DNA from 2 places in the Shewanella mytili genome. Region 1 is predicted to be linked to the other one. Evidence: predicted binding sites of a transcription regulator. Region 1 holds the regulator's gene; the other holds the start of a gene.

Region 1 (16,566 bases):
GTTCGCCAAACCCGACCACCTGATTGCATTGGTATTCACTGCGGTTTTCCAGCGCCAGCAGGCTCATGAGCGATGCCCGGTCGGTGGCCAGGCGCTCCCGCAACTGCCGCGCCTGACCGTTACTCAGCAGCTGTTCTATCAGGTCCTGCTGGTAACTCATCAGTACCTGCAGCTCTTCTTGCCACAGTTTGCCCTGCTCGCGCAGTGCCAGCAGTTTGTACAGGAAGTTGGTGGTTTTGCCTGCGGCAGACACCACAATCAGATCATCGGGCCGCCCGTGGGTCAGCAGAATGTGCGCCACACGCCGGTAACAGTCCGGATCCGCCAGGCTGCTGCCCCCAAATTTATGTAAGTGACTACGCGCCATTAATCAATGCTCTCCAATTTAACCAGCTGCCACGGCTGCCAAGGCAGCGGTAATGTCATCCACCAGGTCTTGCGGGTCTTCAATGCCCACTGACAGGCGGATGAGTGTGTCTTTTATGCCTGCGTTTGCCCGGGCTTTTGCATCCATGGCCCGATGGGTCATGCTGGCGGGCACCGCCACCAGGCTTTCTACCCCGCCCAGGCTTTCCGCCAGGGAAAAATAGCGTAATGCCCCGAGAAAAGCGCCGACTTGTGTTGCGCCGCCTTTGAGCTCAAAGCTTACCATGGCGCCAAAGCCTCGCTGTTGCTTCAGCGCAATCTGGTGATCCGGGTGCTGTGCCAGCCCCGGATAATACACTTTTTCCACCTGTTCGCTGCCCTGCAGCAAATCCACTATTTTGGCGGCATTACGCTGGTGCTGTTCAATGCGTAGTGCCAGTGTGCGCAATCCACGCAGTGCCAGATAGCTGTCAAAGGCGCCAGCGGTGAGCCCCAGCGTGTTCGACCACCAGTGCAGTTGCTCGGCAATTTGCGGGTCTTTGGCTATCACCGCGCCGCCCACCACATCGCTGTGGCCGTTAATGTATTTGGTGGTGGAGTGCACCACAATATCGGCCCCCAGTAACAGCGGCTGTTGTAATGCCGGCGACAAGAAGGTGTTATCCACCGCCAGCAAAGTGCCCTGAGCCTGACACTCATTGGCCAATCGGGCAATATCCACCAGCCGCAGCAGCGGATTGGAGGGGGTTTCCACCCAAACCAGCTTGGGTTTGGCCGCCAGGGCCTGTTGCAGGGCCTGGCTGTCGGTTTGATCCACCACCGCCAGCTGGAATTGCCCTTTTTGCGCCAGATGGGTGAACAGGCGATAACTGCCGCCATAACAGTCATGAGGGATGACCAGCAAGTCCTCCGCCCCCAGCAAGCTGCTGACCAAGGTGACCGCCGCCATGCCGCTGGCGGTAATCACCGCCGGGCATCCCTGCTCCAGCTCACCAATGGCATTGGCCAAAATGCTGCGAGTAGGATTGCCGGAGCGGCTGTAATCAAACTCCCGCGGCGTTTGGTAGTCTGCAAAGCTGTAATTCGTCGACAGGTAAATAGGCGGAAGCACCGCACCATATTGGCTATCGGACTCGATTCCTTGACGCACAACCGTGGTGGCCATTTTCCGCGCAGTCATGTTCGGCTCCTTACATTATTAACAGGGGCGACAGATTAAAGATGTCTAGATGGCTAAATTCTATCAAGTCGCTCTTCAACGTCAATAGGCATAAAGACGTTTAGACGTCCAAATGTATAGAATTCCATTTTTGTGATACAGTAGCATGGACTCCCATTTGACTGTGGGATGTAAGAGTTTAAAATCGGCAGCGAATTAGCGACATAGCAGGTGCAACATGACTGAATGGAACGGCGAGTACATCAGCCCTTACGCTGAGCACGGGAAGAAAAACGAACAAGTAAAAAAAATTACTGTGTCTATTCCGTTGAAAGTATTGAAAGTGCTAACCGACGAACGCACTCGGCGCCAGGTCAATAACCTGCGTCATGCCACCAATAGCGAACTGCTGTGTGAAGCATTCTTGCATGCTTACACCGGCCAGCCATTGCCCAACGATGAAGATCTCTCCAAGGATCGCCCTGACAGCATTCCGGCAGATGCCAAAAAAATCATGGAAGAGATGGGCATCGAATGGGAAGAAATGGAGTAAATGGCTGACCTTTCGGCCATGAGGCGCAACATATCATCAGCTTGCCGGGCATGTCCCGGCATTCTGCTTTTTTAAATGTGGACATTAATCGACCCCATCACCCTGCTACTGGCCTCGCTGGTGATTGTCGCGGGCGCCATTACCCAAAGTTTGCTGGGGTTTGGCTTGGCAGTGGTTGCCGCACCGCTGTTGTACATCATTGACCCGGAATTAATCCCGGGTTCGTTGATTATCCTGAGCTTTTCCATTGCCCTGCTCACCTTGCTGCGCGAGCGGGGACAGTTGGAGCTGGCAGGATTGCAGTATGCCGTGGCCGGACGCATTCCCGGCAGTTTGCTGGGGGCCGCCTTGCTGCTGGCGCCCCAAGCCATTCTCGGGCTGGTGATTGCCGCCATTGTGGCCACGGCCGTGGCCTTGAGCCTGAAAAAACTCACGCTGCCAGTCAACCGTTGCAATTTGTTTGTGGCGGGGATGTTTTCCGGCATTTTCGGCACGGTTGCCGGCATTGGCGGGCCACCCATGGCCCTGCTGCTCACCGGGCGGGAAGCCGGGAAGTTTCGTGCAGCCCTCTCGGCCTTTTTTGTGGTCAGTACCTGTATCAGCCTCTTGGTGCTGCTGCTCTCCGGCATGCTGTCGTTCAGGGATCTGCTGCTGGCGCTGCTGTTATTGCCGGCGCTGCTGCTGGGATTCGTGATCTCGGGGGCGCTGTTGCATCGGGTGGACAAACGGCGCAGTAAAATGCTGACCTTGATGTTATGCAGTGCCAGCGCACTGCTGCTGGCACTTAAATCACTCTGGGGGCTTTTGGCCTAGCCCCCGTTGTCACGCATCACCGCAATTAAAAGTGGAAAGAGGTTTGCAGGGCGCCGCCTACGGCATTATCGCTGCCCATCATGCCGGTGAGATCCAGCCGGAAGAAGTTACCCACCACAATGCCGGTACCCACGGAATAGATGTCAGTGGTCACGTCATTCACATCATGGCGATAGCCTAAGCGCAATGCCAGCCAGTCGGTGGCCTGCAATTCGCCGCCCATGCGCCAGTATTTGGGGCCGTCCAGTTCCACGAATTTGTTGTTTTCGGTGAGATCAACATCCGTGGTCAGCGTCAGTCCCTGCCATTGATAGGCGAGCCCGGCAGTGACCATGGGCTTGACCTGATAGGTCAGCTGCTGGCACGGGCAATCTGCCAGCACCACGGATGCCAGCTCCTGCTTGACCAGGTTGCGACCACTAAGCCCCAGCGTCAGGCCTTCGGTGGGCTGCAACGCCACCCCCACATCCAGGTTGACGCCGGTATCGTTGTTACGATAGTCATCGCTGTTGAAATCATTCACGTCAAAGTTGTTGGCAGACACCGCATAGTTGAAGGTATCAAGGCGTTGCAGTTTCGGCGTCACCCCGATGGTCAGCGGCATGTCACCCACACTCATGCGGGTACTCAGCGCCACCCCGAAATCCGATACGGCACCGGCAAATACCCGGCCGGTGGATGACAGGTCATCCAGTGATGGCGGATTCAAGGGATCCAGATTATTCAGCAGCTGTAAATCCGCCGCACTGACATCCGCCAGCACAAAGGCGTCCAGATAGGTTTTGGCAATCACCGCCGCTGAAATCCGGCTGTTTGAGGGTAACACAACCGCCACGCCCAACCCCACACTGGCATAGGCACTGTCGCCTTGCAGGGCTTGCAGGTTATTCAGTAACAAGTCGCGGTAGCGGATGATGTTGTCCGGATTCTGCTGGGCAATGGCCCCATCCAGCATGTCGTAGTTATCCTGCAGGGTGTCAAACTCGTCCACCATGTCGTTTTTATCGGCCCCATCAGCACCTAGGGCAGGCAATAACAGGCTTACGTCATCCTGCTGGCGATCTGCCAATGCCAGCAATGCCGGATTCACGAAACCTGCAGCCAGGCGATCACCGGCAGCAACGCCTGCCCCGCCCATGGCATCAGTTCTCGCTTCAAATACATCCTGCCCGGCCCACAGGGAACCGCTGCAAAAAGTGGTGGCGGTGAGCAACGCCAGCGTGGTTAGTTTCATCTCCATCTCCTTGAAAAACGCCTCGGATCAATAGGGTTCAGTTAAAGATAGCTTAACTCTTGATATCTTCAGCAAACCCCATAAAAAAAGCCTCCGCATTCGCGAAGGCTTGTGGCGCTAGCATAACAATGATTAGCCGAGATAACTTTGACCGGCGTACAGAATAAAGTGACGCAGAGCCAGTACCCCGGTGAGGCTGCACAGGGCACCGAGCAACATCACCCCTTTGCCATGACGCTGTTGTGCCGGCAGCAACTGGGATAACAGCGGAATGCCGAAACCGACAGCCACCACCAGTGTCCAGAATACCGCAGCCCAAGTGCCATCAGTAAGTGATGCCAGTGCTGCAGCGGCAGCGCCGCCTTTGAAGTACAGGGCACAGAACAGCATGAACAGGAACAGGATTTCAATGGCCACTACCGGCAATTCAATACTGTGCATCCGTCCAAGCTCTTTGTCGTGTGACGGGGTGTTGAACAGCAACAGGGCCACGACAGCGTTGGCGGCTGCACCCGCTGAAATGCCGGATACCAGGAACAAGGCTGGCAAAATGGCAGTGTTCAGCATGGGGTAGATGTTCATGGCTGAAATCAGGAAGCCGGTATAAGCACCCACGGCAACAGCCAATACAAACAACAGCTTTTCAATCAGCTTTCTGGCGCCAGCCAGGGCATCGGCAATCCCCTTGAGGAAGCCCAGGCCAAAGGCCGGCAGTTGCTCACGGAATACCACCAGTGCATACAGGAAGGTGAGCGGAATGAAGAACAACAGCGCCACCACCCCGATGGACATCACGGAGGTCAGGTTATAGTTGATGAGAATCAACCAGAAATGGAACGGCCGGGTCAGGTCAAACACCAGACACAACATCCCCAGGCAGATGGCCACCGGTGCGATGAGCGCAGCAGCCTTGAGGATGGGACTTTCCTCACGGTCGCCTTTCGCCCAACGCATGGCGATGGCAATCAATAAACTGCCTGCAGCCAGCCCGGCCAGAAACAGGTATACGGCAATCACCCAATGCCAGGTCACAGGGTTGTACTGTGACATATCACCCCAGATATTGTTCATGCTTCAATCCCTCCTTTGCGGGCAGGAATACGGAAAACCCTTGGTTTGGTGCCAAGATGGACTTTTTCGCGGTAAGTTGCGGTGCTGTTCAACAGCTTGGCCACTTCACTGCCTGGGGCGTTGACATCGCCAAACACCAGCGCATTGGTAGGACAAACCGTTACACAAGCCGGCTGTTCGCCACGTGCCAGGCGGGTATCCGCGCAGAAATTGCATTTTTCCGCCACATGGTTTTCCGGATTGATGAAACGCACTTTGTAAGGACAGGCGGCAATACAGTACTGACAACCGACGCATTTATCCTTCTTGATGGACACAATGCCGTCTTCAGTAACGTAAGCGGCACCGGTAGGACACACTTTCACGCAAGGCGCGTCTTCACACTGCTGGCAAGACACACGGTTGTATTTGAAGTGCAGTAATGGCATTTCGCCATAAGGCCCTTCTACCCGCACCTGCAGACGACTGACGCCTTCAGGGACTTTGTTTTCGCTGCGGCAAGCTATATTGCACGCCTGACAGCCGATGCACTTGTTTTCATCGTACACCATGACGTATTTTTTGCTCATTGTTAGCCTCCCGTTATGCCTTTTCCAGTTTCACACCAGTGGTGTGTACACACATACCGCATACCGGTGCGGTGGCATGGGGCAACAAGTTGCCACAATGAACACCCTTACCGCTGGCGCGGGTCAGTTCTTTGTTTTTGGAACCAAAACCCATGTAGGCAAAGACTGTATCCGGACGAATACCTTTGGTTACCAGTGCATGGCCGGTTTCGCTACCCACGCTGGAGGTCAAACGAATGGCATCACCGTTCTCGATACCCCGTTTGGCGGCGGTTTCCGGATGGATCCATACGGCGTTGTCTGACATCAGGTTGGCCAGCATTGGCACGTTGTGGGTAGCACCGTTGGTGTGCACTGCCACTTTGCCCTGAATGAAGTACAGCTCGTCAGGATTTTTCAGTTTGGCTTCGTGATAAGCAATCATGCCGCGGCCGGGTGCCAGTTCTTCCACTTCACTGGAGAACAGCTCAATCTTGCCGCTTGGGGTCTTGAACTTCACGGCCGAACCATAAGTGCCATCCTCATCCACTGCGTGGGCGGTAGGATAAGCGGCAGCAAAGGCAGCAACCATTGACGGTTCACGCAACATCAGCGGCTTGCCGTAGCTCACATAACCCTTGTCTTTAATCTTCTTCAGCAGCGCACCATCTTTTTTCACCTGTGCCAACTGCAGTGTCTGGATGTTTTCCCATGGGTAGTATTCACCCAGGCCGAGTTTAATCCCCAGCTCGCGGAAAATTTGCCAGGCAGGCTTGGTGTCGCCAATCACGTCCACCACTTGCTGGCGCACGTAGTAACCCGGATTCTTGCCAGACTTGTCGGCAATCTCTTCATCCCGTTCCAGATAGGTACATTCCGGCAGAATGTAGTCAGCAAACGCAGCGGTTTCGCTCACGTACAAATCACAGCACACCACCAAATCCATTTTCTTCAGTGCGTCTTCCACCCGGTTACGGTCGGTCACTGTTTGCATGGGATTGGTACGGGTCATGACCCAACCGTGAATGGGATAAGGCTTGCCATTTTCAACGGTATCGATAATGGACTGGTAAATGCCGCCCATTTTGGCAGGCAGTGCCAGTTGCGGATCGACCTGATCAATGCGCTTGGCAGTGGGTTTCGGAATTTTCACACCGGGTTTGCCCAGTGAAGGCGCCGCATCGGTACCGGCAAATTTGTTGTATGTGCTGGCTTTTTTGCCACCATACAGGCCGCCTTTGCGCTCGAAGTTGCCAATCAATACGTTGGCGGCATAAATGGCGCGACGCATTTCAAACTCTTCGGTGGTAAAGGTGCTGCGGTGACCGAAGTCAACCATGGCATGAGGCGCGGCTTTTGCCAGTTCATGGGTAATGCGGCGAATGTCCTTGGCGGGTACGTCCGCAACCTTCTGCGCCCATTCCGGCGTGTATTGCGCTACCTGCGCGGCAAACTGTTCAAAGCCATTCACATAACGCTCAACAAAGGCTTTGTCATATAAATCATCGGCAATCAGCACATTACAAATGGCCAATGCCACGGCCACATCACTGCCGGGCCGGATTGGATGCCATTCATCGGCTTTGGAGGCCACCACGGAGAAGCGGGGATCGAACACCACCAGCTTGGCATGCTTGTCCATCTGCGCTTTCATCAGCGCACGGGTTTCGGACATGTTGATGCCTTCATACAGGTTATGACCGAAGTTGATGATGAACTTGCTATTGCTCAGGTCCCGTTTCATTTTGGAACCGTACACCGCATGGGCAGCTACCCCGTAACCGCCTGGACAGGTGGTCAGGTGGGTAAAGGTGTTAGGGCTGCCAAACGCCTTTGCCATATTGAAGATATGGGTGTGTTCAGAACCTGACTTGGATGAAAAGACCACGCTTTCCGGACCATATTTGCTTTTCAGCTCATTCATTTTGGCCGCGATTTCGCTGTAGGCCTGGTCCCAGCTGATGGTTTGCCATTCACCCTCGCCACGGGCACCCACGCGTTTCATGGGTTTTACCAGACGCTGTGGATCGTACAGCAGGCTATGGCCGGCGCCGCCACGGGCACACACTTTACCGCCAAAGGATTTGGCTTCTGCATTCCCTTCAATGAATACTGTTTTGCCATCTACCACCCGGGCAGAAATGGGGCAACGGGTAGAGCACATTTCACAGATACTGGGTACGGCTTCCCCGCTGCCGCGCAGTTCTGTTGCGCCCACGGCTGCCAGCGAGCCGGGGACAACACTGGCCAAGGCACAGGATGCACCAGTAGCGCCGGCACCTTTCAGGAAAGCCCGTCGATCAAGCTTTATCATGGTTAACCTCCATCGTCTTCAAGCCGGAGACGAATAGTTCACTCGGAATCGTTTTTATTCAGACGCATGAGTGTTGCCAAGCAACAGCGTCTGCGCTGATTTCGCGTTAATTGTTATCCCATGAATTTTTTACGGGTATTGTGGTAAACCACAATACCCCTGCTGATGTGATCCAAGGCATAAGAACTGGGCCATCCAGTCCCTAATATGTGAACGGGTTTACATTTTTGTCACTGCGCAAAAATCAAGCAAAATAAACAGTTAAATGCTGCGTCAATGGTTAAAATTTGACTTTTGTTAACTGTATCACCCTAAAAAAAGTGTGAGATTATCCACAGTATTAGCCAACTTTAAATTAAATAACTTTTATAAGTTTATGTTTTATAGCGACTTTAAAACATGCCGCTACATTTCATTAGATTAATTTCAATGATATTTTTATCAATTAGAAAAATATCATGAAAGTGATCGCCGTCAACGCCTCATGTTTTCTACTTTGCTAAATTCTTAACCGAAATAAAACAACAACAACATCCGCAAGTGATGCTGAATAAAAATAGCAATATGAGGAAATGATGATGAAAACAACACTCCAGCTTGGCGTATTACTGCTGGCAACCGCACTGGCCGCAGGCAGTTACGCAGCCGATGGCGGCAATCCCAAAAAAGGCAAACATCTGTACAAAAAAGAGTGCAAGGTCTGCCACAGTCAAAGCAATGCCGCTGGCGAACTCACCCCCATGAGCAAAACCATGGCCCAATGGGATCGGTTCTTTGACAAAGACAAGCACAAAGCCAATCCGGCAGTTTTTGAAAAACTGAGCGAAAAGGATCTGAAAGACGTACAGCAGTTCTTGTATGACCATGCGGCAGATTCCGCCCAACCGCAAACCTGTGGTTAATCCCGGCACTTAAGCCACCGTCCGACAATACACAGCAATGGCATGGAGCAAGCTCCAGGGGCTGTTGCTGCCTGAAAAAGCCGGAGATTCCGGCCAGGAGAAAAAATATGCGCACATTAGTTGCCATTGTGGTTGCTCAAGCATTGGGACTTTCGCTGATGGCAAGCCCGGTTGCCCATGCCACGGAAAAAACCGATAACGCAAAAATTGCAGAACTTAAACAACAACTTGCCGATATTACCGAGGAGCTAGACAGCCTCAATTCCCGGCTGAACAAAACCGAACGCCACGCCGCGCTGGATAGGATCACCTTTACCGGCGACTTCCGGGTCAAGGCGCACTCCCTGCACTATCAGGATGTGACCTGGAATCCGGCCATCCTGATGAATTTCAGTGATTTTGGCGCCCGTGCCATGGCCGGAGAATATGGCAATCCGGCGGATGCCAACTCTCCCCTGGGGAAAATGATGGCGGCCAACCCCGCGCTGGCAAACGCTTTTCAAAGCGGCCAGTTAAACGGCGTGATGCCTTATGCCCTGGCACCCCAGAGCCGGCAGGACATCGACAACGACATTTTCTACACCACCCGCTTGCGGCTCAACATGAAGGCCAAGGTCTGGGATAACGTGGATTTTGCCGGCCGCCTGAGCATGTATAAAAACTGGGGCGACTCCACCGGCGTGCAGGTATTTGATTCCTGGCGCGCCTTTACCATGGACGGCACCAGCTCCGGCAACACTTCCGGTGACTGGCTGCGGGTGGAGCGGGCTTACTTTGACTGGCGCAACATCGGAGGCTCCGAGCTGTACCTGTCCATTGGCCGGCGCCCATCCACCTATGGCCCGCCCAGCCACTACAGGGAAAACGAGCTGCGCGGCGGTACCCCCTCTGGCCATCTGGTGAACTTCAACTTTGACGGCATGACCATTGGCTACAAGCTGGAAGACATCACCGGCATTGAAGGCCAGGTGGTGCGTTTTTGCTATGGCCAGGGTTTTGAGTCCCAATGGGGCAATGGCGAGTTGTTTGGCGATACCGTCACCAAAGACACCCATCTGGGGGGCTTTAACATTGACGCCCTTAATGACGGCAACCACTTCCTGCAATTCACCCTGTTTGCCGCCAAGGACATTAACGACGGCTTCAAGGGCACCATGGCGTTCCCCAACCAGTTTGCCTCCATCTTTGCCCCTACCATGTACCAGGATTTGCAAAAGTTTGACAACTTCAACTTTGTCACAAGGGTGCAACCCAGCGGCGTTATTGGCGACATGTATCTGGGCGGCGTGGGTTATGCCTACGAGTCTGACGAAGACATGAAGTTTTTTGCATCACTGGGCTGGACCCGAGCCGTAGGCAATGGCGAAGCCGGCATGTTTGGCGGCATGTTGTCGGATGCGGTGTTTACCGCTGAACTCAACAGTGACGGCAGCGAAATCATCATGACGCCCGCCAGCGCTGACAGTAACGACACCCATGACGGCTACGGCATATATGTGGGCATGCAAATGCCGGCGCCTTACGGCAAATTCGGTCTGGAATACAACTACGGCTCCAAATACTGGACACCTTTCACCCAAGCCCAGGATGACCCCATTGGCAGCAAGCTGGCTACCCGCGGCCATGTGGTTGAAAGCTATTACATCTTTGATATCAATCCGAAAATGTTCATCAAACTGGCAGGCCTGTATTACGACTATGAATATACCGGCAGTGGCACCCCGGTGGGTGCGCCACAAAAAGTCAGCGATGTGCTTAACGGCAGTGCTTACTCGCTGTTGCCGGTGGTGGACACCGCCTTTGATGTCAATGCCTCACTGACCGTGAGCTTCTAACCCAACCAACCGCCCCGGGCAACCGGGGCAGGAGATACAATGATGAGATCACTTGCGTTACTCCTGCTGTTGGCGGCTGGCACGGCCAGCGCGGCAGCGCCCCATAAAGACGTACTGAAAGGCCCCTATAACAGCGGCCCTGAAGTGACACAGGACTGTTTGCAATGTCATGAAAAAGAAGCCCATGACGTGATGAAAACCTCCCACTGGACCTGGGAACTCAAACAGCAACTCCCCGGCCGCACGGTAGCGCGCGGCAAGAAAAACGCCATTAACAACTTCTGTGTGTCCATTGCCGGTAACCAGCCCCGCTGCACCGTGTGCCATGCAGGTTATGGCTGGAAAGACAACCACTTTGATTTTACCGATGCCACCAAGGTGGATTGTCTGGTTTGTCATGACACCACCGGCACCTACGCCAAAACCGTTGCCGGCGAAGCCTTTACCAACGTGGATTTGGTCAAGGTGGCGCAAAACGTGGGCACCCCGGTGCGGGATAACTGCGGCTCCTGCCACTTCTACGGTGGCGGCGGTGATGCGGTCAAGCACGGCGATTTGGACTCATCCATGGCCTATCCTGACAAAAACCTGGATGTGCACATGAATGCGGACGGCAATGACTTCCAGTGCCAGGACTGTCACCAGACCAAAGATCACAACATCAGCGGTAATGCCATGGGGGTATCTCCCGGCGGTGAGGATCACATTGGTTGCATCAACTGCCATGATGCCGCGCCCCATGCCAACAAGCGTTTGAATGCCCATACGGATACCGTGGCCTGCCAGACCTGTCATATCCCTTACTTTGCCCGTGAAGAAGCCACCAAACTCACTTGGGACTGGTCAACCGCCGGCGAAGACAGGGAAGACAGCGTGGATGAATACGGCCGCCATACCTACCTGAAGAAAAAGGGCTCCTTCACCTGGGGGAAAATGGTCAAGCCCAGCTATGCCTGGTACAACGGCAAGGCTGATGCGTACATGGCAGGTGACAAGATGGACCCCAGCAAAGTTACCAAGCTGGCTTATCCACTGGGCGACATCCAGGATCCCAAAGCCAAGATTTACCCGTTCAAGGTATTTTCCGGCAAGCAGATTTACGACAAGAAAAACCACATCTTCCTCAACCCGAAAACTTACGGTAAAGGCGGATACTGGAGCGAATTTGACTGGGATAAAGCGGTACGTCTGGGAATGGAAGCCAGTGAAGCCATGAAGGCAGTAGGCGCCACCTACAGTGGTGAATACGATTTCGCACCTACCGAAATGTGGTGGCGTATCAACCATATGGTATCGCCCAAGGAACAAGCCCTGAAATGTGCCGACTGCCACAGCGCCAAAGGGCGCCTTGACTGGAAAGCACTGGGTTATGAAGGTGATCCGATGAAAGCCAAAGGCATCTTGCACACCAAATAAGCGTTAAGCGCGTCCCTTATCGCGCCATGATTTAGCCGGAATGCCGAGACTCCGGCTAGGACCAGCCCGCCTGCTCAGGGCTGGTCCACTCTTTTTCAGACAATAAGACCCAAGCCCTAGCCAAACTGTCTCATTCATGGCCTGAATAAAGGTAAATTTGAGAAAATTACAGAATCCTGGGCACAAACCCCATAAAAAAACTGGCATTGTTATTGCCATTATCCGGCATCCATCATGACGGCAAATTTTATGACTCCATCCCGTACCCTCTCAATCAACATGAATCGTACCCTTGGGGAATTCAGTGGTGCCTTTGCCGATCTGGGCACATTCTTGCCGTTAGTGCTGGGGCTTATCGCCCTCAATCAATTCTCGCCCCAAGGGATTTTTTTTGGCTTCGGATTATTCGCCCTGGCCATTGCGGTGTTTTATCGCCGCCCGATCCCAGTGCAACCCATGAAGGTGATTTCAGCCCTGGTGATTGCCCAGGGGCTGACACCGGGGATCATGCAGGCCAGTGCCATGCTGATGGGGGCCATTTTGCTATTGCTGGCGGTGAGTGGTGCCATTACATGGCTGTCAAAGCAGATATCCCAGGCCATCAGTGTGGGCATTCAGTTTGCCATCGGCATTCAGCTGCTGATGATGGGCGGCCACATGATGACCATCACCCCGCTGGTGGGGTTTGGCGCTTTTGCGCTGATTTTCATGTGCCGCTTCACGCCGCTGCGTTATGTTTCCATGCCGCTGGTGTTGGTGGCCGGCATGTGCTGGCAGTATTACCTGCAAGGCAGCGACGCCCATTTCAGCTTTAACCAGACCCCATGGCAGCTGCACTGGCCACTGCTGGATGACTGGGCCCAGGCGCTGACGCTACTGGTGCTGCCCCAATTGGCCATGACGCTCACCAACGCGGTGATTGCCACCTCGGTCGTGGCCAAAGAGAAATTTCCCACCGAAGCGGAACGTTTTACCCCCAAGGCTTTTGCCACCAGCTCGGGGCTGGCCAATCTGCTGCTGGCACCTTTTGGTGCCATAGCCATGTGCCACGGTGCCGGCGGGCTGGCAGTGCAATACCACTTCGGGGCAAGGCGGTTATGGGCCCCGATGATTTTTGGCCTGAGCTGCATCGCCATTGCCTTGAGCTGGGGAGAATCCGTTGCCTGGCTGCTGAGCCTCATTCCCATGGCCGTATTGGGAGCGCTGTTGTCCATCGCCGGATTACAACTGGCGTGGTCCAGACGCCTGCTCGACGGCAGGCCCTTTTGCATGACGGTTATCGGCACCACCGCCGTGGTGAGCCTGGCGGTTAACCCGGCAGCGGGGTTGCTGGCCGGGCTGATACTGGAATTTTGCCGCTCCCGCTGGGAGCTCATCCAGACCATCCGCTAAGCCGGTTGCGCTGGCATGGCAAGATGCGGCCACTAATTACGCTGATACGGCAACCACAATTGTGCCCGGCACCCTTGACCATCAGGGCGGTCTTCCAGTTGCAACACCCCCTGGTGCTCTGTCATCACATCGCGGCAAATCGCCAGCCCCAGTCCCAAGCCGTTTTCCTTGGTGGTGGCAAACGACTGCATCAGCTCGGTTACCGGTGCCGCCAAACCGCTACCGCTGTCAATAACCTCTATCAGCATCCAGGGCTGGCGCAAATCACGCTCCCTATCACTTGGAAACGCCTGATAATCCAGCCGGATAAGCAGCTGTTTACCCCCGTTTCCTTCCATCGCATCCAGGGCATTTTTCAGCAGGTTCACCAATACCTGGCTCAGCCCCACGCTGTCTCCCAAAATGGCTTGTTCATGGCCGGTTTGCTGTAAGTGTACGGTGATTTGCCGGGTATCAATGGTGCGCTGAAACAGCGCCAGGGCTTCCTGGATCAACGGCAACACCAGCAACGGCACATTGCCGTTACGCCGGCGGCGCAATAACCCACGGATACGGTGCACCACTTCTCCGGCCCGCATCGACTGGCTGTAAATCTTTTTCAGCACCTCATGCAGTTGCGGCGGCATCTGGGCAGCATCGCTGCGCTCCAGCGCCATTAACGCCCCTTCGCTGTATTGGGTAATGGCCGCAATGGGCTGGTTCAGCTCATGGGCCAACCCGGCACCAATCTCCCCTAAAATGGCCGCACTTTGCATCCGCTCCAGCTGTAGCTCCTTATCTTTCAGCTGGCGCTCAGTGGCCATCAAAAACTCGTTTTTCTGGCGGATTTTGTATTCCAGCCACAAGTGGTAAAAGGGAGCCAAAAAGAAAATGCCCAGCAATACCATGGCCAGTTCCCGGTGTTGCCGAAACCATTTATAGGAAGCCGCATAAAGTGAGGGCGGACCGCCGGAAATCTGCAGCTCATCGTACAGTTTAATCACCGCCAACTGGCTCACCGGCGCGGTCCAGCCCATCAGATCCGCACTCACGGCGGCTTCCGAGTTGGCGGGCAGGTCAAACAGTGCCTGGGTAATGGCCTGGGTGATGGGGCTTGGCACCAAATCCGAAGCGGCAAATGACCAGTTGGGATATAACGGGGTGCTAACATCGCAGTCGTAACCTTCCGGTTGCTGGCGGTTGATCACCCGGAAATCCTCCCGCTTGACCAGCCCTTCATCCACCATTTCCTCCAGGGTGCAATAAGGGGTAATGGCCGAGTCCACCGCGCCATCACGCACCTGATACACCAAAGGCTCCAGGGGGAATCCCAAAAAATGGATGTCGCTGAAAAAAGCGCTGGCCTCTATGCCATGGCGATGGAGCAACCCCACGGCGGCCTGATACCCCCCCAGCGCCTGGGGATCGCTGGCCGCAACCGACACGCCCCGTAAATCTTCCAATGAATGGATGGGGCTGTCGGCCCGCACGATAATGGTGGAGCCGATGGCGTAAGTCGCGCCGCCGTGTTGACGGCTGCGCATGGTGGCCAGCCAAGACAGAGGCTGTTCGTTACTCAAGCTCAAATACTGGCCGGGGTTGGTTACAATGAACTGTACCCTGTGGTCCAGCAGTTGCTCTTTCATTTCGGTAAAGTCCAGAGGAACCACCTCAAAGCGGTTGCCCGGCAACTGCTGGCTCAGGTAATCCATCATGGGCTGCCAGCGCAAAATGGCCTGCATCTGGCCATGATTGGCCAACACCGCAATGCGAAATACCGCCTCGATGGGATAATCACCGGTTTCACAGTCGGTATTAACCGAAGACGTTGCCATATTTGGCAAAAAACACAGCCATAACAGCAGCAGCCACCCATGCCGTTTCATGCTTACCTCAAATTTTTTAATTGCGCTTAGCCTAATACACGACATAAGGTAATACCTTGAATCATCGCAAAAGCCTGACAAAAACCAGGTGATCCATGTCCAAAAGCCAGCGTTAGCGGTTTGTCGCCCGTTTGACAGCGTTCTACTCTTGGTATCTCAATATAACGAGGCGCTTGATGCAACAACATAATGTTTATCTGGTGGATGATGATGCCGCCATTCGTGACTCCCTCAGTTTCATGCTGACCCAGTTCGGTTTCCAATTACAGGCATTTGCCGATGGCATGAGCTTTTTGGAGCAATGCCAACTGCAAGCACCGGGGTGCGTCATTCTTGATGCCAGAATGCCGGAAATTACCGGCCAGGAGCTGCAACAGCGGCTATTGCAGCAAGACAGCCCGCTGGCGATTATTTTCCTCACCGGCCATGGCGACCTGCCCATGGCGGTAGAGGCATTTCGCCGCGGTGCCTGCGATTTCTTTCAAAAACCGGTGAACGGCAAAGCCCTTGCCGGTGCCATTGAAAAAGCGCTGGAAAACAGCCAGAAGGTATGGGAAGAGCAGCAACTGCAGGGATGTTTTAACCGCTTGAGTCCCCGGGAAAAACAGGTACTGCAACTGTTGATCCAGGGCCAGACCAACAAGCAGATGTCTGAAGCACTGCACTTATCGCTGCGGACGGTGGAAGTGCACCGGGCCAATACCATGAAAAAGCTTGGCGTACACTCCCTCGGGGAACTGATGAAATACACGCCGCTGTGCTAGTCCGGCCGCGGTTATCCTGCAGGCGCCTCAGGCAACCCCAACTCACCACTTAATCCCGCACACCGCACCAAACGTGCCTCCCCGTTGAGGGGATCTTGATAGCGCAGCTCGCAGGCCACCAGTTTCAGTGGCCGTGTAAAATCATCTGCCTGTAACGGTTGCAGGCGGGGATAAAAACGATCGTTGAGAAGCGGCATCCCCAATGACCACATATGCAAGCGCAACTGGTGGGTTTTCCCGGTAACCGGCTCCAGCTCAAACAATCCCACATCACCCACGCTTGCCAGCAGGCGAATATTGGAATGGCTGTTGGCCTCGCCGGGCACCATCTGCA
Region 2 (16,566 bases), on a different contig from region 1:
TGCCTCGGCGGGATGGTTGCTGTTCAAACGGACCCATCATCTGAGTGAGATTGACTATTTCTCCGTAGGCTTGCGCCTGGTGGGTTTTTTGCTGATGCTGCTGGGGTTGGCGGCATTGGCCAGCATGAATGCCAATGACATTTATGAATTTTCAGCCGGCGGCGTGGCAGGTGACGTGATTTGGCAGGGCATGTTGCCCTATTTTAACCAGTTGGGTACCACCTTACTGCTGTTATGTTTTGTGGGCGCAGGTTTCACCCTCATGACAGGCATAAGCTGGATTACCATCACCGAAATGCTGGGACTGGCCACCTTGTGGTGCCTGAAAAAACTCTGGCACTTGCCCCAGATGTTTGCCCGTAGTGCCGACACTGCCGATACCCAGGGCTTTATGTCTGTGGTTGACAAATATCGTCAGCGGCGGCAAAAACAGGCAGAGGCAGCTGCCAACGCCGCGCCCGAAGAGGAGGATGCAGACGAGCCGTTGGCTGAAGAACCTGCCAGTGGCGGATTGTTGTCCCGTTTCAGTAAAAAAGCCGACACACCGGTTACGGAACATGCCAAACCCCGGGTGGAGCCGCAAATCCATTTCGCGGCGAACCCGCAAGAGGAAGCTCTCGATGTGGCTGATGACACCATCGAGTTTGACCACACTCCGGCCAATGACAATGCTCGAGCCGGTCAGCGCAAACGCCAGCAGTTGAAAGCCCAAAGCGCCCGGGTGGAAAACGGCATCATTGTGTTGCCGGGGCAAGACACCGGCACGCCGGCCAAGCCCATGGCACCATTGCCCAGTCTGGAACTGCTCAATGTGCCCAACCGTAAAAACAATCCGATTTCCGAAGAAGAGCTGCAACACGTGGCGCGCCTGGTGGAAGCCAAACTGGCGGATTTCAATATTGTGGCCCAAGTGGTGGGTGTTTATCCGGGGCCGGTGATTACCCGCTTTGAACTGGAACTGGCACCCGGCATCAAGGCTTCCAAAATTTCCAACCTGTCAAAGGATTTGGCGCGCTCCCTGCTGGCCGAAAGCGTGCGGGTGGTTGAGGTGATCCCGGGCAAAGCCTATGTGGGGTTGGAGCTGCCCAATAAATTCCGCGAAACCGTCTTCTTGCGGGATGTGCTGGATTGCCAGGCATTCCAAGAGCATAAATCGGCGCTCACCATGGTGCTTGGTCAGGATATTGCCGGTGAGCCGGTGGTGGTTGACCTGGCCAGAATGCCCCACCTGCTGGTAGCCGGTACCACCGGTTCCGGGAAATCCGTGGGGGTGAATGTCATGATCACCAGCATGCTGTATAAATCCAGCCCGGATGACGTGCGTTTTATCATGATTGACCCGAAAATGCTGGAGCTGTCGGTATATGAGGGCATCCCTCATCTGCTTTGTGAAGTGGTCACTGATATGAAAGAAGCCGCCAATGCCTTGCGTTGGTGCGTTGGGGAGATGGAGCGCCGTTATAAGCTGATGTCGGCGGTGGGCGTGCGTAACCTTAAAGGCTATAACGCCAAGGTGGCAGAAGCCAAAGCCGCCGGTGAGCCGCTGCTCGACCCCTTGTGGCGTGAAGGCCAAAGCATGGAAGAGGCTCCCAGCGAGCTGGAAAAACTGCCGTCCATTGTGGTGGTTGTGGATGAATTTGCCGACATGATGATGATTGTGGGCAAAAAAGTGGAAGAGCTGATTGCCCGCATTGCCCAAAAAGCCCGGGCGGCCGGCATTCACCTGATTTTGGCCACCCAGCGCCCCTCGGTGGATGTAATCACCGGGCTTATCAAGGCCAACATTCCCACCCGCATTGCCTTTCAGGTGTCATCCCGAATTGACTCGCGCACAATTCTCGATCAGCAAGGGGCCGAAACCCTGCTGGGCATGGGGGACATGCTGTACCTGCCTCCGGGCAGCGGCGTTCCCGTGCGGGTTCATGGTGCATTTATCGGCGACGATGAAGTGCACAATGTGGTGGCTGACTGGCACGCCCGTGGCAAACCGCAATACATTGATGAGATTTTGCAAGGCGCCAGCGACGGCGAACAGGTACTGCTGCCCGGAGAGGCGCCCGAGGGCGGTGATGATGAATGCGACGAGCTTTACGATGAAGCCGTGGCGTTTGTCACGGAAACCCGTCGCGGCTCCATTTCCAGTGTGCAGCGCAAATTTAAAATCGGCTACAACCGGGCCGCTCGCATCATTGAACAAATGGAGATGCAAGGGGTGGTCAGCGCCCAGGGGCATAACGGCAATCGTGAAGTGCTGGCACCACCACCACCCAGATAAAAGCCGCAAGAGGTATTCATGAAAAAATTGTTAGGTGTGCTGTTACTGCTGGGCAGTTTGCAGGTACAAGCCCAGAGCACGGAACAACAACTGCAGGCCAAACTGGATGCCAATGGGGCATTAAAAGCGGAATTCGCCCAGTTGGTGACCGATATCAACGGCAAGAAAATCCAGTCAGGCAGCGGCATGCTGGCATTGTCCCAGCCCAACCGCTTTTACTGGCATCTGACCCAGCCGGACGAATCGCTGATTGTGGCAGATGGCAAGGATGTATGGATTTATAACCCTTTTGCCGAAGAGGTCAGCGTACTCGGGTTTTCTGATGCCATTGCCGCATCGCCCATCACCTTGCTGGTGCAGCGCGATCAGGCAACCTGGTCGCAATACCATATCACCGCGTCCGGTGACTGCTATACCATTACGCCCAAGCAGGCAGACAGCGGTGTACAGCAGGTGGAGGTCTGTTTTTCCGGTAACCAGTTAACCAGCCTGAGCCTGGATGACACCCAAGGCAACAAGAGCCTGTTCACCCTGGCAAAACAGCAACCATTAACGGCTGCTGACCAGGGGTTGTTCACGTTTACACCCGCCCAAGGGGTGTATGTGGATGACCAACGCATTAACCATGGCCAATAATTCATGTCCAGTATGAGTTTTGATTTTGCGCCGGATTTTCGGCCGCTTGCCGCCAGAATGCGCCCCACAACGCTGGCGCAATATATTGGTCAGCAGCATCTGCTTGGCGAAGGGCAACCCCTGCGCCAGGCACTGGAAGCCGGTAAAGCCCACTCCATGATGTTCTGGGGGCCGCCCGGTACCGGCAAGACCACACTGGCAGAATTGATAGCCCACAGCATCAACGCCCATGTGGAGCGCATCTCTGCGGTCACCTCCGGGGTAAAAGAGATCCGCGCCGCCATTGAACATGCGCAAGCCATTGCCCAATCGCGTGGGCAGCGGACATTGCTGTTCGTGGATGAAGTGCACCGCTTCAATAAAAGCCAGCAGGATGCCTTTTTGCCGTTTATTGAGGATGGCACGGTGATTTTCATTGGTGCCACCACGGAAAACCCCTCGTTTGAAATCAACAACGCACTGTTATCCCGTGTGCGGGTATACCTCATTAACCGCTTGACCGATGCGGACATTGCACTGTTAATCCAGCGGGCGCTCAGTGACGATGACAACGGGCTGGGGGCCAGGCGGCTAATCATGCCAGCGGCCGTGTTAACCCAACTGGCTCAGGTGGCGGATGGTGACGGGCGCCGGGCGCTGAATCTGCTGGAACTGATGAGCGACATGCTGTCCGACGGCGACACCTTTAGCGAGCAGTTATTGGTGCAGGTATCCGGCCAGCAACTGGCCCGTTTTGATAAAAACGGCGATCAGTATTATGACCTCATCTCCGCCGTGCATAAATCCATCCGTGGCTCTGCACCGGATGCCGCATTGTATTGGTATTGCCGGATGCTGGAAGGCGGCTGTGACCCTTTGTATGTGGGGCGCCGGTTACTGGCCATTGCCTCAGAGGATGTAGGCAATGCGGACCCGACGGCCATGACCGTGGCGCTCAATGCCTGGGAATGCTTTCATCGGGTAGGGCCTGCCGAAGGCGAACGGGCCTTTGCCCAGGCCATTGTGTATTTGGCACTGGCGCCCAAAAGCAACGCCGTTTACACCGCATTCAAGGCTGCCAGGCAACTGGCCAAAGACACCAGCGGTGAAGCCGTGCCGTTGCACCTTCGCAATGCGCCTACCAAACTGCTAAAAGAGATGGGCGCCGGGAAAGAGTACCGTTACGCCCATGATGAGCCCCATGCTTATGCCGCCGGTGAGAACTATTTCCCCGAAGCCCTGAAAAACAGCCGCTTTTATCAGCCGTCCATGCGCGGTTTTGAAAAACGCATGGCAGAAAAACTAAAACAGCTACAACAACTTGATATGCTCAGCGAGCGCAAACGTTATGAATAATCTTTTATGGGTCGCCTTGGGCGGCGCAACCGGCGCGGTTTTGCGCAATCTTATTTCGTTATTTATGATTCAGCTATTTGGCACGGGTTTCCCTTTTGGTACACTGGTGGTCAATGTCTTGGGCTCTTTTATGATGGGCACCGTTTTTGCGTTGGGGCAGGTGAGCCATATCAGTCCGGAAATCAAGGCGCTGATAGGTGTGGGGTTGCTCGGCGCACTGACAACCTTTTCCACATTCTCCAATGAAACCCTGTTACTGATACAAGCGGGGGAATGGCTGAAGGCATTCTTAAATGTGGTACTGAATCTGGGGATCTGTCTGTTGATGGTGTTCCTGGGGCAGCAACTGATTTTTTCACGCGTTTAATAACTAAAGACAAGAAGATGTTAGATCCTAAATATCTGCGTAATGAACTTGCCACCACTGCAGAGCGGTTGGCTACCCGTGGTTTTATTCTTGATGTCGACCGGCTGACCAAGCTGGAAGAAAAACGCAAAGCCCTGCAGGTAGAAACCGAAGCGCTGCAGGCTAGTCGTAACGCTATGTCCAAAACCATCGGACAGGCAAAAGCCAAGGGTGAAGATGTCTGTGAAATCATGGCCAAGGTAAATGAGCTTGGCAGTGAGCTGGATGCCAAAAAGCAGGAACTGGCTCAGCTGCTCAGCGATCTCAATGCCATCGCCATGAGCATGCCAAACCTGCCGGATGAGTCGGTTCCGGTTGGCACGGATGAATCCCAAAACGTTGAAGTGCGCCGTTGGGGCACACCGCGCACGTTTGATTTCCCCGTTAAGGATCATGTGGATCTTGGCGAGCAGGTCAAAGGGCTGGATTTCAAGAGTGCGGTAAAACTTACCGGTGCCCGTTTTGTGGTAATGCAAGGCCAGGTTGCCCGCATGCACCGGGCGCTGGCGCAATTCATGCTGGATTTGCATACCCAGTCCCACGGTTACACCGAAACCTACGTGCCGCTACTGGTGAATGATGCCAGCTTGCTGGGTACCGGCCAGTTGCCAAAATTTGCTGAAGATTTGTTTCATACCAAGCCTGCCACGGAAGAAGGGCAGAGCTTGCACCTTATCCCTACTGCAGAAGTGCCGTTGACCAACCTGGCCCGGGACAGCATTGTGGATGAAGAAGACCTGCCCATTAAACTCACCGCAGAAACCGCATGTTTTCGCAGTGAGGCCGGCTCCTACGGCAAAGATACCCGTGGCCTTATCCGTCAGCACCAGTTTGACAAGGTGGAGCTGGTAAAACTGGCCAAACCTGAAACCTCCATGGATGAGCTGGAAAGCCTGACCAAGGACGCTGAAACCGTACTGCAGAAACTGGGCCTGCCTTACCGGGTCATTGTGTTGTGCACCGGCGACATGGGTTTTAGCGCGGCCAAGACCTATGACATTGAAGTCTGGCTGCCGGCACAGGATACTTACCGGGAAATCTCTTCGTGCTCCAACATGAAAGACTTCCAGGCGCGTCGCATGCAGGCGCGTTATCGCGGTAAGGATGACAAAAAGCCCAAACTGCTGCATACCCTGAATGGTTCCGGGCTGGCAGTTGGCCGTACCTTGGTGGCTGTACTGGAAAACTATCAAAACGCAGACGGTTCCATTACCGTACCGGAAGTGCTGCGTCCCTATATGGGCGGCCTGGAAAAAATCGGTTAACGCTAGCGCCTTATGTATCATGGCTGGCGTTATCTGCGCCGGTTAACCTACGTTGCGGTCATGGTGGTCTTCATGCTGTTGGCATTTGGCCCCATAGGGAAGGCCGCGCTGTTGGTTTACCGGCATCTGGTTTGAAATGGCTGACAAGGCCGGAACGTTTTCACCAACAATCGGCCAAAAGAAAAGGCATCCTTAAGGATGCCTTTTTCATGCCGCATAACGCCTGAGCGTTAACACGGTTATACGCGTTTTTTGAACTCGCCGGTGCGGGTATCGATTTCGATTTTGTCGCCTTCTTTCACGAAGTCAGCAACCATCACTTCCAAATCGCTGCCTACCAGTTTGGCAGGTTTCATCACTTTACCGGTAGTGTCGCCACGGGCAGCAGGTTCGGTATAACCCACTTCACGCACGATGGTGGTTGGCATTTCAACAGAAATCGCTTTGCCTTCGTAGAAGGTAACCTGGCAGATTTCTTCCATGCCATCCACGATATAGTTGATGGCATCGCCCATGTTTTCAGCTTCAACATCGTACTGGTTGTACTCGGCATCCATGAAAACATACATTGGATCGGCAAAGTAGGAATAGGTACATTCCAGGCGTTCCAGCTGGATGTCATCCAGTTTGTCATCAGCCTTGAATACGGTTTCAGTACCTGAACCTTGCAGCAGGTTCTTCAGTTTCATTTTTACAACAGCAGCGTTACGGCCGGATTTGTTGTATTCGGTTTTCAGTACAACCATAGGGTTGCCGTCAACCATGATCACGTTACCTGCGCGGACTTCCTGAGCAGTTTTCATTACGTAGATTCCTATATTTCACGGTTTTTCAGTTCAGCGCAGCATCTTAGCCGTTTTTGACCATTTTCACTAGCCTGTTTGCCAGATCTGCGTCATTTATTGCGTCAATAGGCCATTGTTTCGCATGTTGCAACAACGCCCCCTTGACAGGTATCAATTTTTGCCAATAGTGACAAACAGCTTCGGCATCTTGTTGATTGAACGCAAGATTAAGCTGCTGCCAGTCATTGGCCACGGTGCTGGACAGATTATGGCAATAACGTTGCATAAAAGCATCCAGTTTTAGCAGGTGGGCGTCCTCTTCCTGAGGATAAATGTGCCAGATGAAAGGTTTGGCCGCCCATTGGGCCCGCAAGAAGGAATCCTCCCCGCGGACAATATTGAAATCACAGCTCCACAGCAGCTGATCATAACCTTGCTGATTGGTCATGGGGAGCCGGTGGACATGCAGATGACCTGCCACATGCAGCCCATCATTTTCCCGGGTGAATGACTGCTGTTGCAGCCATGGGGTGATGGCATCAAATGCCTTGCCCGCTGGCACCAGCAGATGATGTGTTTGTGGCCCGTCCCGCCACAACGCCAACAGCCCATCCATTGGTGCATGCTGATAACAAAACAGGCTGATGACGATGTCATTCTCGGCAATATCAAGCCCCAGAGACTGCCACAGGGACTTTTTGCCCTGCGACGAGTGTTGCCATGCATCGCGCTGTTCAAAGAGCGCCTGCTCGCAGATAAGCCCGCCGGATTGGGCGCTGAACCCCGGAAAGTAAAAAACCTTTTTCACCCCGTCAAGGGCCGGGGATGCCAGGCCATGGCAATCATCCACCCAGGCTTCTGCCGACAGGTATTCCAGATTGATCCATACAGGAGGTGAGGGCAGTGTGGGCAAAAGGCGCAGCACCTGCGGCGGTAATTCACAGGCAAAGGCTTCAATCAACACGTCTCCGGGTTGCCACTCCCTGGGGAGGGGCGTTTGCCAATGCAAAATGGTCACGCCGTCAAAGCATTGCTGAGGCTGTTGAGGGTCCAGCATCGGCAGAATATGGGCAAAGCTTTGCAAATCATCCACCCACAAACGGATGTCAAGGGCGTATTCATGAGCCAACTGCCGGGCAAGGCGCCAGGTAACACCGATGTCGCCGTAGTTATCCACGACGGTGCAAAAGATGTCCCAGTGTTGAGTGTTACGGTTCATATAAGGTGTTAGTGATTGAATAAAAAGGCGGCCTTTAAGCCGCCTTGTCAAACATGTTGTCCGTTCAGTCTTCCAACTCGGCCAGACACATCTCGTCGTAAATCTGTTTTACCCAGGCATCAACCCGCTCTTCGGTCAGTTCGGGCTGGCGGTCTTCATCAATGCCCAATCCCACAAAGTGCTTGTCGTCCACCAGGGCTTTTGAGGCTTCAAACTCATAACCGGCAGTGGGCCAGTGGCCGATAATGATGGCGCCACGGGCTTCAACGATGTCACGCAGTGTCCCCATGGCATCGAGGAAATACTCAGCGTAATCTTCCTGGTCGCCACAACCAAAAATGGCCACCAACTTGTCAGTGAAGTCGATTTTTTCCAGTTCAGGGAAAAAGTCATCCCAATCGCATTGGGATTCACCGTAATACCAGGTGGGGATACCGAGGATCAACAGATCATAAGCGGCGATATCTTCTTTGGTGCTTTTGGCGATATCTTTTACTTCCACCATTTTATTACCCAGTTTTTTCTGGATCATTTTGGCTACGGCTTCGGTGTTACCGGTATCGCTTCCGAAAAAAAGACCTACAGTTGCCATCGTCTTTCCTTTAATTCAACTAACTAGTGCGTGATACAATTCTGATCCATTAAGACTCGCAGAGGTTATCAACGTTCTGCAGCAAAATATGTTCGATCAGTTGACTGCGGCTGATGTTACTGGCCGAAGCCTGTTCGTTCAAGGCATCATACAAATCTTGTGACACCTTTAACTCAATCCGTTTCAATCCTTTTTCCTTGTCCCGTTTCACCTGGTTACGTTTGTTGATGCGTAACTGCTGTTCTCTGGGAAGGGGATTACTCCTCGGACGGCCCCGACGCTTCTCATTGGCAAAAAGGTCGATGGTCGTTCTGTCAGATGATTCTTTTGCCATTTATCTTGTTCTTTTCATCGGACGTCGCTGTCCGAATGCTAACTGCGCTGGATTGACCGTGGTCAACCCTCACTCTCCATCACCCCGGTACCCAAACCTGTACCGCTTACCCGAAATGGCCCTGGGAGCCGCTGTTAGCTCCTTAAAAATTATCGGAATCTATTATCGGGCATAAAAGAGGCGCGACTATAGCACATTGATACCACTGCTGCTATATCATGAATGCCGCTTCACTGACCGGAGGCGTGTTTGTGGAGAAAATCCCGCACCAGCTGATTAAATAATGCCGGTTTCTGGGCATGTAACCAGTGGCCGGTGCCGGTAATGGCCTTGGACTCTGCCTGGGGAAACTGTTTAACAATCTCATCGCGGTAACTGCTGTTGACGTAAACCGGATCGGCGCTGTGCAAAAAGAACGTGGGGCCGTTGAACGTCAGAAAGTCGGGGCGAGTCGTGGGATTGAACCAGCCGATGATATTGGGGTAGCTGTTGATAAGCCCGGGCAGATTGAGTTTCCACTCAAAGCCGCCGGCCGTGCGGCGCAGGCTTTTCAGCAAAAACTGGGCGGTGGCTTCATCCACGCCGGCATCCAGCAAATGCTGTAATGCCTCCCGGCGATCCTTGCTGTCAAGCGGCAAGTTCGCCATGGCGGCAAACACCTTGTCGTGCCGATTGCTGTAAGCCACCGGCGCAATATCGGCAGCCACAACGGACAACACTCGTTGGGGCATTAACAGGGCGGTGGCCAGCGCGATTTTCCCACCCATGGAATGGCCAACAAAATGGGCTTTGCTGATGTCCAGTTCATCCAGCAGCTGCCCCAGCATCCGGGCCATTTGCGGATAACCCATTTCGGCAAGGTGCTCACTGCGGCCATGATTGGGACAATCGATGCGGATCACCCGATAATCCGTTTCCAGTGCGTGTGCCAATGCCTTGAGGTTATCACCATCACCAAACAAACCGTGGATTAATACTACCGGAATACCACTACCGGCTTCTGTGTAAAACATTATTTCTCCTGCATCGGTTTAGCCGGTAACGGCGGCCATCCCGGATTGGTTCCATCTTATGGTGAAAAATTTTGCGGCAAAGCTCACAGCAATACAAGCGCCAAACCTTGCCTGATGATTTTTACAGCGGTGATTGCCCGGTTTTTCACCGGCTTTTTCGGGCAGAAATACGGTGAGGGCGCATTTACCGTTTTTTCATGGATTTGTGCTTTTCCCATAGTGAGTTTGTGGCATACTTTTGTGTTGTATTACCGATAAGGCCATGGCGGTTAGTCTGCTGGTCAACAACCCATCACTGGACTATTCACAGGAAAAAGGCATGAAATATATTGAAGTGGATGACGAACTCTATCGCTTTATTGCCGGCAAAACCGAGCGGATCGGTGAAAGTGCATCGGACATATTGCGCCGTTTACTGGGGCTGGCGTCATTGACTGTTCATGCTGAAGACACCCCGGAGACCGTAAGCCATCCCGGGATGGAAACCTCCTACACCCCCAATAGCCTGCCGCCCATCACCGAGTCCATCAATTTTGAACAGCTCTATACCGCCAATGTGCTTGAAGCGCAAAAAGGCGCGGTAGGGCGTTTTCTGTTTGTGCTGGAAGCACTGTACCAGCAAATGCCGCAGCAGTTTGAAAAAGTGTTGCAGGTGCAGGGGCGGGATCGCTTGTATTTCGCCACCTCAAAAGCCGCGTTACTGGCCGCCAGCAAATCTGCCAATCCCAAGGAGATAGGCAATAGCGGCTATTGGGTAACCACCAATAACAATACCGGGAAAAAACACGCCATTTTATTGGAAGCACTGGAAAAACTGGGATGCAATGAAACCCGGGCACACACCATTGCCGATGAAGTGTTACCGCTAGCCTGACATTACAGAGTTTAACAGCACAAGGAGAGTATTGTGGCCCTACACCAACGCGCCGGTCAAACCGCCCAGCAACAGGATCTGGTGAACATTCCCAGATTGATGAGCCTTTATTACCGGCAAGTGCCGGATGTCACCCAGCCTGCACAGCGGGTCAGCTTTGGCACCTCTGGCCATCGGGGGTGTGCGTTTAATGGCAGCTTCAACCAAAACCACATCTGGGCCATCGTGCAGGCCGTGGTGGATTATCGTCAGCAGCAAGGCATAAACGGCACGTTGTTTCTGGGGATGGACACCCATGCCTTGTCACAAGCGGCATACATTTCAGCCGTGGAAGTCCTGTTGGCCAATGAGGTCAATGTGGTGGTGCAGCAACACGAAAGTTTTACGCCCACCCCAGTGGTATCCCAGGCCATTGTGGCGGCCAATGAGGGAAAAGCTAAGGGCGATTTGGCACTGAGTGATGGGATCATCATCACCCCATCCCACAATCCGCCTCAGGATGGCGGCATCAAATACAATCCCCCCCATGGCGGCCCAGCGGAAGGGGAGATAACCAGTTGGATTGAAAACCGCGCCAATGCGTACCTGACAAACCAGCTGGAAGGCGTCAAAAAACTCAATTACGGCACGGCATCAGCTATCGGATTGATTAAGCAGCAGGATTTGATCACGCCTTATGTCACCGCGCTAGTGCAGGTGATTGACATGGCTGCCATTGCCAGGGCCGGGGTGAAAATCGGCATTGACCCTCTTGGGGGTTCAGGCATCTATTACTGGGAAAAAATCGCCGAACGCTATGGCCTTGACATCACCTTGGTGAATGACAAAGTAGACCCCACCTTTGGCTTTATGCCACTGGATAAAGACGGCAAAATCCGCATGGATTGCTCTTCACCCTATGCCATGGCCGGCTTGCTGAAACACCAGAATGAATATGATGTGTGTATCGGTAACGATCCCGACTATGACCGCCACGGCATTGTCTGCCCCGGTAGCGGTTTGATGAATCCCAACCATTATCTGGCGGTGGCCATTGATTACCTGCTCAGCCATCGCCCCCAGTGGTCAGCCCAGCTGAAAATCGGCAAAACCCTGGTTTCCAGTGCGCTGATTGACAAAATCGTGGCATCTCACCAACGGGAGCTTTGTGAAGTGCCGGTAGGCTTCAAATGGTTTGTTGACGGGCTGGCGGATGCCTCTTTGGCTTTTGGCGGTGAAGAAAGTGCCGGTGCGGCGTTCCTTAAGCAGGACGGCAGCACCTGGTGCACCGATAAAGACGGCATAATCCTGGGGCTGCTTGCCGCTGAAATCATTGCCGTGACCGGTAAAACCCCAGCCGAGCATTATGAAACGCTGGTTGCCAAATTTGGCCGCTGTTATTACCGCCGCATTGACAGCCCCATTAATGCCAAGCAAAAAGCCCGCTTTGGCCGTCTGAATGGCGACACCCTTAATGCCAGCACACTGGCGGGTGATGCCATTACTGCCGTACTCACCCATGCCCCGGGCAACGGTGCGGCCATTGGTGGCATCAAAGTGACCACGGCTAATGGCTGGTTTGCCGCCAGACCTTCCGGTACCGAAGCACTCTTTAAAATCTACGGCGAAAGTTTTGTTGACGAGCAGCATCTGGAACAACTGATGCGCGATGCGCAGCAGCTGGTTAAAAATGCGCTGAAAGGCGAGGGCTGACGGCAGCGTACCATTACCACATAGGCTGCCTGTCATGGCATTGAAAAAACGCACTCATCAGAGTGCGTTTTGCTATTTCACTTGCGGGATGTTAACTGGCTTTTTGGGAGCCTGTGCTCATTAATATCGACATCAAGCAACTGCCCATCGTAGTAGATAAACACGGCAACGATACCAATCAGTTCTGCGTCAGTCTCATAGCTATAGCTGATTGACGTGGAGCAGCTGCCACTTTTACAGGACTCTGCCGGAACATACGTAATGGCATTATCAGAGAGATTGGTTATTTGCTTGACACCTTGGGTCACAGATGACAGCTTTGCGTCCTTATCCAGGTCAAAAGTGAATGTCTTGATAATCTCACTATCACCTTTCCAGACCACCATATTGGCTTGGTTCAACAGCTTGTTATGCAAGATTTTTTCGCAATGTTCCTGTGAACAATAGGGCAGTTTTTCCTCGGAAGCTTGGGCCACTGACAAGCATAACGTTCCCATAAGCACGGCAGCTAACTGATGGCACTTCATATTAAATCCTTTTAAAAATCAGGTTGATGAATGACGTTTTATCTTTATTAGAGAACCCGATAATTATCTTAGCCATCAATATGCTATGTGACAACTGGGCAAACCATGTTTGCGGATATAATCCTGGTGGTACGCTTCTGCCGGATGAAAGGTTTGAGCGGGCACGATTTCGGTGACTATTTGGCGCATGCCCCATTTGCCGCTGCGCATTAAGGCAAGTTTTGACGTTTCGGCGAGTTGTTTCTGTGCTTGGTCGTGAAAAAACACCACACTGCGATATTGAGTGCCCATATCCGCACCTTGCTTGTTGAGACTGGTGGGGTTGTGGTTTTTCCAGAAAACCTGCAGCAGTGCATCATAGCTGACAAGCTGTGGGTCATATTCAATCTGTACCACTTCGGCATGGCCGGTGTTGCCGGTTTTCACCTGTTCATAGGTGACCGGTTTATCGCCACCGCCCATATAGCCACTGGTTGCACTGAGTACCCCGGGAACCTGCCGAAAAAAATATTCCACGCCCCAAAAACAGCCGGCGCCAAATGTTGCAATTGCCATAGATAACCCTTTTAGATGTCTGGATGGCTAAAATTATTCATCAAATCCTGACAATTTACAATCATCATTTAGGCATAAGTCATATCCAGCCGGCATGACCGGATGTGCTACCATGAGCCACTCAGGGAACGTTAACCTAAGGAGAAAACCGTGCTGCAGCAACTTCTGCAACAGGCTGACTTTTTGAAGCTGACACTGGCCAACCCGTTGGCAAGCCCCACTGCATCGGCCACCATCGCCGGCCATACCCAAGTGGAATTATGGGACAGCGGGGTTGTGGTGTTTTCCCCGCTTGCGGCCGTAGCCCACCATGACATAGTGTTGTCCTGTGGCATTCACGGCAATGAAACCGCCCCCATAGAGCTTTGCAACCGCCTCATCCACAACATCATCAAACAAACCTTGCCCTTACGTCAGCGGGTGATGTTTATCTTCGGTAACCCCCCGGCCATGATAAAGGGAACCCGCTTTGTAGAAGAAAACCTGAACCGGCTGTTTAATGGTGCCCATGGGGAGGGCAATGGGCCGCAAAACGCTGAAAGACAGCGGGCGGCAAGGCTGGAGCACCATGTGCGGCGCTTTTTTGAAACCGGGGGCGGGCAACGGCTGCATTACGATTTGCATACCGCCATCAGGGCTTCGCGCCATGAGCGTTTTGCCGTGTGCCCTTATCGCCCCGGCAAGCCCCACTCAAAACGGCAATTGGCCTTGCTGAACGCCGGTGGCGTGGAAGCGTTTTTATTGCATCATGAACCCACCACCACCTTCAGTTATGCCTCATCCGCCAATTTTGCAGCAGAAGCCTTTACGGTAGAGCTGGGCAAAGTGCATCCCTTCGGCCAGAATGACCCGCAGCAGTTGGCGCCCATGCAAGCATTGCTCAGTAACTTGTTGAGCCAGCCACAATTGCCAGATGCCGAGTTCCAGCCAGAGACGCTGATGATATATCGGGTATGCCGGGTGATCACCAAGCATTATCCCGATTTTGCCTTTACCTTTGATGGGCGGTTACCCAACTTTACCCGATTTGCCAAAGGTGAGGTTTTAGCCATGGAAAACGGTCAGCCGGTGGTGGCGGAGCATGATGACGAAGCCATTGTATTTCCCAACAGTCATATCCCTGTGGGACAACGGGCGGCGCTGTGTGTCGTGCCCGAGATGTCCGCCACATTGGCCTGATATGTAAAGCTAGCTATACGCACGGTAGCCATCAAACTTGGTGTTAGCTGGATCACAAAGATTGTCAGCTGTTTAAAGTTAACCTAGTGTGCTGCTAATGCACTATAACCAATGGCAGGAGAAATCCTGCTTAATCAAACTATAAGAGCACATCATGAGCAACATTACCGTTAGTCAACAGGTGGTGCATCGTGCAACATTTCTGGACAGGGATGCCCTTAACATTCCCATTCTGAAACTGTTACAAGCCGATGGCACCCCTTATGAAAATGCCGTGCTTCCCCAGATTGATGAAGCCTTATCGCGGAAAATATTTGATGCTTGCGTGTTTATCCGTACGCTGGATGAACGCATGCTGGCGGCACAGCGCCAGGGGCGCATCAGTTTCTACATGACCTGCACCGGTGAAGAAGCCGCGGTGATTGGCAGCGTGGCGGCACTGGATGATGAAGACGTTATCCTGGCTCAGTATCGCGAACATGCCGCGCTGCGTTACCGCGGTTTTACCACGGAAGATTTCATGCACCAGATGTTCAGCAATGAAAAAGATTTGGGCAAAGGGCGGCAAATGCCCATTCATTACGGCTGTAACGCGCTGAATTTTCAGACTATCTCGTCGCCATTGGCTACCCAAATCCCTCAGGCATCCGGCGTGGGTTACGCTTTGAAGATGCAGGGCAAACGTAATGTGGCCATCTGTTATTTTGGCGAAGGCGCGGCCTCGGAAGGGGATTTCCATGCGGGATTGAACATGGCGGCCGTACATAAAGTGCCGGTGATTTTCTTTTGCCGTAACAACGGTTACGCCATTTCCACGCCCACGGAAGAGCAATATGCCGGCAATGGCATTGCCAGCCGCGGCTTGGGGTATGGCATGCATACCATTCGGGTGGATGGCAACGACATGCTGGCGGTACTGGCCGCTACCCAGCAGGCCAGAGCTTGGGCCATCAAGCACAGTGAGCCGGTGCTGATTGAGGCCATGACTTACCGTTTGGGCGCTCATTCCTCCTCGGATGATCCTTCCGGCTACCGCTCCAAGGATGAAGAAGCCCGCTGGCAACAGCATGATCCGGTAAAACGCTTCAAGCTGTGGCTAATCAACAAAGGTTGGCTCACGGAAGAGGATGATGCGGAGCTTAACCAACGTTATCGCCAAGAAGTGCTCAATGCCCTTAAGACTGCCGAAAAAGTGCCGGCACCGCACCTGGATACCATTATCGAAGATGTGTATGACGTGCCCACCGCCAATCTCAAACGGCAGCTTGTGGAACTGAAAAACCATGTGGCCAAATATCCCAAGGCCTATCCTAAAACCGCAGGGAGATTATGAGCATGGCCAAGATGAACATGCTGCAAGCCATTAATAACGCCTTGATGCTGGCGATGGCAGCGGATGATAAATTACTGGTATTTGGTGAAGACGTAGGCCATTTTGGCGGAGTGTTTCGCGCCACCTCCGGCTTACAGGACAAATTCGGCAAGGCCCGCTGTTTCAATACGCCATTAACGGAGCAGGGGATTGCCGGCTTTGCCAACGGGCTAGCCTCCCACGGCATGACACCGGTGGCGGAGATCCAGTTTGCCGATTACATTTTTCCCGCCTTTGACCAGATTGTGAACGAGTCAGCCAAATTCCGTTATCGCAGCGGTAACCAGTTCAATGTGGGCGGTCTGACCTTTCGCACCCCTTATGGCGGCGGCATTGCCGGGGGGCATTATCACTCCCAGTCGCCAGAAGCTTATTTCACTCAGGTGGCAGGCTTGAAAGTGGTGGTGCCACGCAATGCCTATCAGGCCAAAGGCTTGCTGTTATCGGCCATTCACGACCCCAATCCGGTGATCTTTTTTGAACCCAAACGGTTATACCGGGCATCGG

Evidence for each region. Region 1 encodes MetJ, which represses methionine synthesis genes. Its sites were predicted from a motif close to TAGACGTCTAGACGTCTA; they were not measured.
Region 2: msrA (peptide-methionine (S)-S-oxide reductase MsrA) is a predicted target of MetJ. The motif match lies at 13,521-13,538, and genes of this name have one in related genera.

Annotation. Positions count from the first base shown of each region.
Region 1 is NZ_JBKOUD010000002.1:11,270-27,835, reverse strand. Features, by position in the region: gene ACIDEJ_RS02895 (bifunctional aspartate kinase/homoserine dehydrogenase II) at 1-367, opposite strand, end outside; gene metB (cystathionine gamma-synthase) at 386-1,546, opposite strand; gene metJ (met regulon transcriptional regulator MetJ) at 1,764-2,078, shown strand; gene ACIDEJ_RS02880 (TSUP family transporter) at 2,154-2,891, shown strand; gene ACIDEJ_RS02875 (conjugal transfer protein TraF) at 2,917-4,125, opposite strand; gene nrfD (NrfD/PsrC family molybdoenzyme membrane anchor subunit) at 4,258-5,196, opposite strand; gene ACIDEJ_RS02865 (4Fe-4S dicluster domain-containing protein) at 5,193-5,765, opposite strand; gene phsA (thiosulfate reductase PhsA) at 5,779-8,058, opposite strand; gene ACIDEJ_RS02855 (c-type cytochrome) at 8,634-8,960, shown strand; gene ACIDEJ_RS02850 (DUF3373 domain-containing protein) at 9,068-10,795, shown strand; gene ACIDEJ_RS02845 (tetrathionate reductase family octaheme c-type cytochrome) at 10,835-12,211, shown strand; gene ACIDEJ_RS02840 (putative sulfate/molybdate transporter) at 12,446-13,603, shown strand; gene ACIDEJ_RS02835 (sensor histidine kinase) at 13,636-15,417, opposite strand; gene ACIDEJ_RS02830 (response regulator transcription factor) at 15,645-16,232, shown strand; gene ACIDEJ_RS02825 (pseudouridine synthase) at 16,244-16,566, opposite strand, start outside.
Region 2 is NZ_JBKOUD010000003.1:16,529-33,094, reverse strand. Features, by position in the region: gene ACIDEJ_RS04465 (DNA translocase FtsK) at 1-2,275, shown strand, start outside; gene lolA (outer membrane lipoprotein chaperone LolA) at 2,294-2,911, shown strand; gene ACIDEJ_RS04455 (replication-associated recombination protein A) at 2,915-4,246, shown strand; gene crcB (fluoride efflux transporter CrcB) at 4,239-4,613, shown strand; gene serS (serine--tRNA ligase) at 4,631-5,917, shown strand; gene efp (elongation factor P) at 6,157-6,720, opposite strand; gene earP (elongation factor P maturation arginine rhamnosyltransferase EarP) at 6,767-7,921, opposite strand; gene fldA (flavodoxin FldA) at 7,986-8,513, opposite strand; gene ybfE (LexA regulated protein) at 8,563-8,847, opposite strand; gene ACIDEJ_RS04420 (alpha/beta fold hydrolase) at 9,078-9,860, opposite strand; gene seqA (replication initiation negative regulator SeqA) at 10,180-10,734, shown strand; gene pgm (phosphoglucomutase (alpha-D-glucose-1,6-bisphosphate-dependent)) at 10,768-12,426, shown strand; gene ACIDEJ_RS04405 (hypothetical protein) at 12,504-12,953, opposite strand; gene msrA (peptide-methionine (S)-S-oxide reductase MsrA) at 13,029-13,508, opposite strand; gene astE (succinylglutamate desuccinylase) at 13,659-14,687, shown strand; gene ACIDEJ_RS04390 (thiamine pyrophosphate-dependent dehydrogenase E1 component subunit alpha) at 14,842-16,020, shown strand; gene ACIDEJ_RS04385 (alpha-ketoacid dehydrogenase subunit beta) at 16,023-16,566, shown strand, end outside.